DNA from 2 places in the Streptomyces sp. NPDC058371 genome. Region 1 is predicted to be linked to the other one. Evidence: riboswitches for the same ligand, from Rfam matches in the RefSeq annotation. Region 1 holds a riboswitch; the other holds the start of a gene.
The links. Region 1 has a riboswitch for guanidine ahead of ACFWM2_RS26940 (DMT family transporter). Riboswitches for the same ligand answer to the same signal wherever they lie in the genome.
Positions count from the first base shown of each region.

Region 2: linked by a shared signal. The riboswitch ahead of ACFWM2_RS04835 (MBL fold metallo-hydrolase) and the one ahead of ACFWM2_RS26940 (DMT family transporter) in region 1 are both predicted to bind guanidine.

Region 1 is NZ_JBHXJC010000010.1:164,303-168,890, forward strand. It holds gene ACFWM2_RS26935 (transglycosylase domain-containing protein) at 1-2,036, shown strand, start outside; gene ACFWM2_RS26940 (DMT family transporter) at 2,057-2,377, opposite strand; guanidine-III (ykkC-III) riboswitch at 2,408-2,489, opposite strand; gene ACFWM2_RS26945 (GroES family chaperonin) at 2,554-2,898, opposite strand; gene ACFWM2_RS26950 (DUF3618 domain-containing protein) at 2,942-3,280, opposite strand; gene bcp (thioredoxin-dependent thiol peroxidase) at 3,490-3,957, shown strand; gene proP (glycine betaine/L-proline transporter ProP) at 4,237-4,588, shown strand, end outside.
Region 2 is NZ_JBHXJC010000001.1:1,120,309-1,124,896, forward strand. It holds gene ACFWM2_RS04825 (CAP domain-containing protein) at 1-1,315, opposite strand, end outside; gene ACFWM2_RS04830 (YkvA family protein) at 1,397-1,702, opposite strand; gene ACFWM2_RS04835 (MBL fold metallo-hydrolase) at 1,712-2,665, opposite strand; guanidine-III (ykkC-III) riboswitch at 2,678-2,744, opposite strand; gene ACFWM2_RS04840 (antibiotic biosynthesis monooxygenase) at 2,787-3,353, opposite strand; gene ACFWM2_RS04845 (hypothetical protein) at 3,417-3,800, opposite strand; gene ACFWM2_RS04850 (MurR/RpiR family transcriptional regulator) at 4,225-4,588, opposite strand, start outside.

The sequences.
Region 1 (4,588 bases):
AGGACCGGGACTTCTACACCGAGTCGGCCGTCGACCCCAAGGCGATGATCCGCGCGGCCTGGAACACCGTCACCGGCAAGGGCAGGCAGTCCGGTTCGACGATCACCCAGCAGTACGTGAAGAACTACTACCTCGGCCAGGAACAGACGGTCACCCGGAAGGTGAAGGAGTTCTTCATCTCCATCAAGCTGGACCGCGAGAAGAGCAAGGACGACATCCTCGAGGGCTACCTCAACACCAGCTACTTCGGCCGCAACGCGTACGGCATCCAGGCCGCCGCGCAGGCGTACTACGGCGTCGACGCACAGGACCTGACGGCCGGCCAGGGCGCGTATCTCGCGGCGCTCCTCAACGCGCCCAGCGAGTACGACGTGATCGCCCACCCCGAGAACAAGTCGGCGGCCCTGGCCCGCTGGAACTACGTGCTCGACGGCATGGTCAAGAAGAAGTGGCTGACCCAGGCCGCGCGGGACAAGGTGAAGTTCCCCGAGCCCAAGCAGACGGTCGTCGCGGCCGGCATGTCCGGGCAGCGCGGCTACCTCCTGAAGGCCGTGAACGACTATCTCGTCGAGAACAAGATCATCGACGAGGCCACTCTCAACGTCGGCGGCTACCGCATCACGACCACCCTGCAGAAGACCAAGCAGGACGACTTCGTGAAGGCCGTCGACGACCAGGTCATGAGCGAACTCGACAAGAAGGACCGCAAGGCCGACAACTACGTCCGCGCGGGCGGCGTCTCCATCGACCCCGCGAGCGGCAAGGTCGTCGCGATGTACGGCGGCATCGACTACACCAAGCAGTACGTCAACAACGCCACCCGCCGCGACTACCAGGTCGGCTCCACCTTCAAGCCCTACGTGTTCACCTCGGCCGTGCAGAACGACTCCGAGACCCAGGACGGCCGCACGATCACGCCGAACACGATCTACGACGGCACCGACAAGCGCCCCGTGCAGGGCTGGAACGGCGGCCCGTACGCACCCGAGAACGAGGACAACGTCTCCTACGGCCCGATCACCGTACGCACCGCCACCGACAAGTCGGTCAACGCCGTGTACGCGCAGATGGCCGTCGACGTCGGCCCCGACAAGGTCAAGCAGACGGCCGTCAGCCTCGGCATCCCGGCGGACACCCCCGACCTGACCGCCACCCCGTCCATCGCCCTCGGCCCGGCCACGGCCAGCGTCCTCGACATGGCCCAGGCCTACGCGACGCTCGCCAACCACGGCAGGCACGGCACGTACACCCTCGTCGAGAAGATCACCAAGGACGGCGCGGAGGACGTCAAACTGCCGGCGCAGAACACCAAGCAGGCCGTCAGCCGCGAAGCCGCCGACACGACGACCGCGATCCTGCAGAGCGTCGTCGAGGGCGGCACCGGTACGGCCGCGCAGGCCGCCGGCCGCCCCGCCGCCGGCAAGACCGGCACCGCCGAGGAGGATCGGGCGGCCTGGTTCGCCGGCTACACCCCCGACCTCGCCACCGTCGTCTCCGTGATGGGCCAGGACCCCGACACCGGCGCACCCAAGTCGCTGTACGGCGCACTCGGCCAGGACCGCATCAACGGCGGCGCCTACCCCGCGCAGATCTGGGCCCAGTACACGAAGGCGGCCCTGAAGGGCAGCCCGGCCAAGGAGTTCGACCTGGAGCTGCAGCCGGGCGCGGAGGAGCAGCAGCCCCCCACCAACGAACCCAGCGACCGGCCCTCCGGCCCGGGCGGCCAGGACAACGGCGGCACGACGACCGACGGCGGAACGACGAACGGCGGCACCACCACCGACGGCGGCACCACGACGGACGGCGGAACGACGAACGGCGGCACCACCACGGACGGCGGCACGACGACCGACGGCGGAACGACCGACGGGGGCACCACCACCGACGGTGGCACGACGACCGACGGCGGCACCACCGACGGAGGCACCACCACCGACGGCGGCGGCACCACAACCGACGGCGGAACGACGGACGGCGGCACCACGGGGACAACCACCGCGGGCCCGCTCAGCCGCCCCACGCACCGGCGCCCGTAGGCCGCGGGCCGGCGGCGGCCTCAGTGGCCGGACGTCGCCTTCAGCCCCACTACGGCCACCAGCAGCAGACAGACGAAGAAGATCCGGGCGGCGGTCACCGGCTCACCGAGCACGACCATGCCGAGCACCGCCGCCCCGGCGGCACCGATCCCGACCCACACGCCGTAGGCGGTACCGATCGGCAGGGACTTCGCGGCGTACGACAACAGGACCATGCTCGCCACGATGCCCGCGCCCGTGAGCACACTCGGCACCAGCCGCGTGAAGCCGTCCGTGTACTTCATTCCGATCGACCAGCCGACCTCGAGCAGACCGGCGACGAGCAGCAGAATCCAGGCCATGACAGGCACCTCCGTCTGGGAATCAACAGGGGTGCGTCGTCTTTGCCCAGGAGCCCTCGTTCGTGCTCCCACCCGGTACGGCGCGTCTCGTCGGGGTCCCTCAAAGGTAGCAAAACCCAGGCGAAAGGGGCTGGTGACCATGGTCACCAGCCCCTTTCGAAACCCTGCGGCAGGCCCTACAGATACAGGCCGGTCGAGTCCTCGGACCCCTCGAAACGGTCCGCGGCCACCGCATGCAGATCCCGCTCACGCATCAGGACGTACGCGATACCCCGCACCTCGACCTCGGCACGGTCCTCGGGGTCGTACAGCACCCGGTCGCCCGGCTCCACCGTCCGCACGTTCTGCCCCACCGCCACGACATCCGCCCAGGCGAGGCGCCGGCCCACGGCCGCGGTCGCGGGAATCAGGATGCCGCCGCCGGACCGCCGCTCGCCCTCGGCGGCGTCCTGCCGCACGAGCACACGGTCGTGCAGCATCCGGATGGGCAGCTTGTCGTCGTGATGGTTCTTCTCGCTCACGCCCCGAACCTACCTGCCTCGGCCGAATCCGTACGCAGTCGGGTCAGCCCCTGCGGCGCCGTGAACCCACGGCCAGCAGACCGACGACCCCGACCACCACCAGGGCCACCGGCACGATGCGCTCCAGCCGCGGCGCACCCTCCTCGGTGACGAACCGCCCCTTCACATCGCCCACGACCCGGTTCACACCGACGTACGCCCGGCCGAGCGTGTGGTCGATGTTCGAGACGACCTTGGCCTTCGCGTCCCCGACGATCGTCTTCGGATGCACCCGCACCCCGATCTCGTCGAGCGTCTCGGCGAGGACCTCGCGGCGGCGCTTGATGTCCGCCTCGATCTGCGCCGGAGTCCTGGTATCCGACGTTCTCGACGTATCCGACACCGCGCTGCCTCCGTGGTCGTAGCGACGTACTGGCTTCTGTGGTCCGGCTCCGTCCGACCCTGGGGCCCGACTCCGCCTTCCCGTGGTCGACAGTCTGTCAGCTCCGGAGCGAACGCACCCCACGGCACCCCTATTGGATGCGCCCCTATTGGGTGCGCCGAAGCGCATTAGGCTCGGTGTCCAAACCGCCCCTGCCACGTGAGGTACCGATGAGCGAGCGACTCCAGCCCGGCGACACCGCCCCCGCTTTCACCCTGCCCGACGCCGACGGCAACGACGTCTCCCTGGCCGCCCACAAGGGCCGCAAGGTCATCGTCTACTTCTACCCGGCGGCCCTGACGCCCGGCTGCACCAAGCAGGCCTGCGACTTCACGGACAACCTCGACGTACTGGCGAGCGCCGGCTACGACGTCATCGGCGTCTCCCCCGACAAGCCGGAGAAGCTCGCCAAGTTCCGCGACAAGGAGAACCTGAAGGTCACCCTCGTCGGCGACCCCGACAAGACCGTCATCGAGGCCTACGGCGCCTTCGGCGAGAAGATGAACTACGGCAAGACCTACCTCGGCGTCATCCGCTCCACGGTGATCGTGGACGAGGAGGGCAAGATCGAGCGGGCGTTCTACAACGTCAAGGCGACCGGACACGTCGCGAAGATCATCAAGGACCTGGGCATCTGACGCACCCGCGCCTGCCCGCACGCCCGTCCCTGCGCGCAAGCCCGCCCCCTGCCCGCACGCCCGAGCTGCCGCACCGCCCGCCGGCGCCGGCGCCGCCCGCGTCTCCGCAGGCCGGGACCCCCGAAGGCCCCGCACGGCCGCCCCCGCCCGCACCCCGGGTGGGGGCTCGCCCATATGTGACGGAAGTCCCTCTCAGTGAGGACTTCCGTTTGCGGTCGGCAACCCCGAGCAGGTGATCCCCTGGAAGTACGTGCGTCCAGAAACGAAAGGATCACCCCCATGGCGACCACCGCGCCCGAAACCGCAGAGGTCGCTGCCGATCCCGAGGCAGTGAAACGTCACCGCACGCTCTTCCGCGCCGTCCGGCGCCGCCGCAACCCCCCACTGCGACGCACCGACATCACCGTCACCGACGAAAGCGCGGTCAAACGCGCCGTCAAAGCCGCCTCGCTCGGCAATGCCATGGAGTGGTTCGACTTCGGCATCTACAGCTACCTCGCCGTCACCATCGGCCACGTCTTCTTCCCGTCCGGGAACGGCACCGTCCAACTGCTCTCCTCCTTCGCCACCTTCGCCGTCTCCTTCCTCGTGCGGCCCATCGGCGGCATGGTGTTCGGGCCCATGGGCGACA
Region 2 (4,588 bases), on a different contig from region 1:
CGCGGTGTCCGGGGCTGTCCATCCAGCCGCGGACCACCTCGGCGGGGGAGCGCTGGCCGCACGCGATGTTCTCTCCGACGGCGCGATGCCGGGAACCCGCGGCGGCCGCCCGGTGCCAGGGCTCGCGGCCGTCAGGAGAGGTGTGGGAGTAGAAGCCGCGGGTCACCATGTCGGTGCTGTGCGCCTGGGCCGCGGTGGTGAGCACGGCGTCGTCGGCCAGCGGCGGCAGACCGGCCGCCGTCCGCTCGGCGTTGGTGAGGGCCATGACCTCGGCGGCTGTGCGCGCCAGTCCGGCGGGGGAGAGGGGGCACGCCCACAACGCGGTCCAGTACGGGTCACCGGTGCGGGGGTCGGCGGCCTGGGCCAGCCCCGCGTGGGTGAACCGGGGTTCGCACAGGGTCAGCCTGGGCCGGTCGGCCGAGAGGCAGTACTCGACGAACTCGGCCGGGGTGCGCGGCCCGGAGACCAACTGCTCACCGACGGTCAGATACGCGTATCCGCTCGCGGTGATGCGCTGGTGGACGGAGACGCCGTCCGGGCTCTCGCTGCCGAGACGCCCCGCTGCGGCCATGGCTGAGGCATGGGCCCGGGCCGCCTCCGTGAGACGTGCGTCGAACGACACGGGAGGGGAACCGGCCTTCACCCGGGCGGAGTTCACCCGGTCGAGGAAACCGTCCGAGCGGCCGTCGGCACGTGAACCGCCACCGGGTGAGGGAGCGGCGGCCCCGGGTGCTGAGGCCCTGCCTCCCGATGCCCCGCCGGCGCCGCCCCTGGCCGGCGCTGCGGTGATCCTGCCCCGCGACCGCGCGCCGGTACCGCCGGCCGCCGAGGCGGGCTCCTCCGTCACCTCGATGCCGAAGTCCCGTGCTACGCCCGCCAGTCCGTCCGCGTACCCCTGGCCGAGGGCGCGCAGCTTCCAGCCCGGGCCGCGCCGGTAGATCTCCGCGAGCAGCAGGACCGTCTCCCGCTGCGGGCGCGGCGGCGCGAACCGGGCGAGCACGCGGGCGCCCGGCCCGGTGACCTGCAGGACGGGCGAGGGCAGCCGGCCGAACGGGGTGCCGGGACCGGCCGGGCTGATGACCACCGTGACCCGGGCCGCCCCCGCCCGCAGACCTGGCGGATCGACGGTCAGCGCCTCGCCGAGCAGCCGGATGCCGGGCGCAGCGGGCTGGTTGTAGAAGACGAAGTCGCCGTCGCCACGCACCCTTCCGCCGTCGTCGGTGACGAGCGCGGAGACGTCGAAGGGGCCGGGCACCCGCAGCGTCAGGGTGCCGTCCGGCAGGGGCACGTTGCCCCCGGGAACCAGCTCGCTCATCGCGCCGCCCGTCGGAGAGGGGATCCGAACCGGCCCCCGCGCCACGGGCGGCCCGCTGTCCTGCCCGCGGCCCCGGGGCCGTTACTCCGACAACGCCTTCCCAGTACCCCGCGGTTCCCTCGGGGCGACGGGGGCGCGGAGCGACCGCAGGGCCAGCAGCAGCACCCCGATGTCGTCCAGATAGACCGGGTCGGGCAGCAGATCGGTCGGCAGTACGAGGTAGACGACGGCACCCCAGAAGACCCAGCGGGGTCCGGACGGCAGCCCGGCGCGGCGCAGATCACGGCGGGTGCGCACGAGCCGGACCAGCAGGACGACCGCGAGGCCCAGCAGCGCCGCCGCGAGGATCGCGGCGACGAGGATCACCGTCCAGGTCGTGGAGTCCATGTCTGTGTCCTAGTCGTCGTCGGGTGCGCAGTCGTCCCGCTCACCCTCGTCGAGCGGGCGGTCTTCCGGTGTCGCCGGGCGCGGTGTGTCGCGACGGCAGATGACGAAGTCGGGAAAGGCGTGCCGTCCGGGCCGGTCCCCGACGGTCTCGATCGCCGCGCGCAGGTCGCGCAGCTGGGAGGTGGTCATCTGCAGCGGCGGTTCGTCGGGCTGATACGTGGTGCGGACCGGATAGTCCTCGCCGGGTCGCCGGGTCATCTCGATGTGACAGCCGAGGACTTGGGTGACCGTACGGCGGCCGCAGAAGTCGATCAGCCGGTCGACGGTGCGGGTGAAGGCCGGCCAGTCGTCGACGTACAGACGGCCCGGGTAGACCGTGTCACCGGTGAGCAGGAACCCGGTCCAGGGGTCGTAGTACGTCACCGATGCCTCGTGGTGGCCCGGGGTGGCCAGGCACTCCAGCACGCGCCCGCCGAGGTCGACGCGCGCGACCGCCTCGGGGTCCTCGTGGAACCCGAAGTACGTCCAGGCGCTGTCGAGCGTCGCGTCCACGATCCGGGTGGCCGGCCGGTCGGCGAACTGGCCGTCGCCGGCGATGTGGTCGCCGTGCGGATGGGTGTGCAGGACCAGCAGTTCGTACCCGCCGCGCGGATGCGCCGCCAGCCACTTCTCCATCAGCCCGTCGACCACCCGGCGCAGCGGGAAGTGCTCGGCCGAGGCCGTGGCACCGGTGTCGACGAGCACGGCCCGCGCGTCACCGAACAGCAGGTACATGAACGGCGCTTCGTAGTCGACCGCCTTGTTCTGCCGCATAACGACGGTGTGTTCGTCGTACGCGTGGGTCTGGATGTCGGGGTCCGTGTTGTGCTTGGCCGACGGCGATCCGTGGATCCACCGCACGTCGAGCGTGCGGGGTCCGCCGGATGCGGTGGTGCCGATGTCCTGCGGCCTTGGCGCGTCCACGACGTCTCCTCAGGTGCGTCGTCTTGCGGACCGGGTACGGCGCACATCTCGTCCGGGGCGGGCGCGGCCGCGCCGCCGCGGGGGAAATTACCACGCTTGCGCGTACCCGCCGCGGCGGCGATCAGGCGTCCGGCGTCGGGTAGAGCCAGAGCCGGAACAGCCGGCTGAGCCGGGGCATGATCACGTACGTCAGCAGGGGCAGCAGGAGGATGGGGAAGACGGCGGCGCGCAGCGGCAGGGGCCAGGCGGCCGTCCGCGGTGTCACCAGCCACTGGATCAGCAAGGTGCACGGGTAGGCGCCCAGGAACGTGGTGAGGACCATCTTCCAGCGCGCCGGCGACTGCACCGCCGTGCCCGGCAGGCTGAACCAGGTCTCCATCCCCGTCGTCGACTGGCGTTCGCTGCTGACCTCGCGGGCGATGTCCTCGATCCGCGCGTGCCACTTGGCGCGCTCGGGTGAGGCGAGCCACTCGGTGAGCCGGCGTGCGTCGGCGAACCGCAGGACCGCGTGGAAGAGGTTGCCCTCCTCGGGCTGCAGCCAGGAGACCCCCTCGTTTCCGGGGAACTGCCGGGCGCAGCGGGTGATCCCGCGGGTCCACTCCTCGAACTCGGTCTCGTGGCCCGGGCGTACCTGCCAGGTGAGGACGGTCGTGATCGGATCGCCGTGCTGATCGTGGGTGGCGCTCATGGTCACATCGTGTGCCACGTCTGACGCGGGTCATGCACCGACGCGCGACCGGGTTCCGCGCGGTCAGTGCGCGGCGCGGGTGGTGCCGTTGTCGATGAGCGCCCGGCTGACCGCTCTGATGCTGCGGGCGATGTGATGCAGCTGCAGCACCTCGGCGGCGTACATCTTGATGGTGTGCTCGATGACGGACTCGGGGATGCCGAGTGCGGGCAGTTCGGCCCGGGCGGTCTGCAGCGCGGTGCGGGCGACCCGCATCTCGTGCTGCACCTGTATCTGCGCGTGGCGGGCGAGCAGTACGGGGTGGCGCATCAGCGCCGGATAGCTGGCGTAGCGGGCCGGCACCAGCTCGCGCAGCCACCTGGCCGCAGATCTCTCCCAGTCGTAGCTCCCGGGGTTCTTGACCTGGCAGGGCCAGTCGGTGCTGGTCGGGGAGTAAGTCAGAGCCATGTTCATCGCTTCCGGGGTGCGTCGGCGGCTGAGGTGGGGGGATTCTGGGGCGGCCCCGACCTAGGGGATTGACCGGGGCCGCCACCACGGCACTCGCGCGAGCGAGTCCCGTCCGCACACCCGGGACCCGATGCGGGTAGGAGCGGACGGCCCCGGGCGGACGACGGACCGCCACCCCCGAGGCCTCAGGGGTCGCGATCCGCCAGAAGTATTTATATATACCGCCAGTTACGCAAGGACATGAAAAAATTCATGCGCGAAATAAACGGGATCGTCCCGTGATGCCCTGGTCACACAGGGTGCCGAGGGGGTTGCAGCCGCCCGGGAGCAAGGCCGTACGGCCTGGGTGGGGGAGGTGTGGGCGCGCGCCGAGGGCCGGGAATCCTTCCTGCCGGACGGCGGCTCGACGGCTTGCGGCGGCGCCTCAGTCCTTCAGGAAGAAGTGGTGCTGATCGGCGATCTGCTCGTACTCCTCCAGGCGGGCCTGCGTCCGCTCGGGATCGGCGTCGGTCATCGCCTGGAGCAGGGCCGCGGTCAGTACGGCGGGAGCGGCGTACGAGTCGAAGACCAGGCGCGAGCCGGTGCCGGTGGCGAAGGTGACGTCGGCCTCGTCCGCCAGCGGCCCGAGCGCGAGATCGGTGACCAGGGCGACCCGCAGCCCGGCACCTCGCGCGACCCGTACCGCGGTCAGCGTCTCCTGGGCGTGCCGGGGCATGGTGAAGGCCAGCACCCAGGTGCCGCCCGCCGCCCGCGACTGCAGGAGCGCGTCGTACGCGACGCTGCCGCCC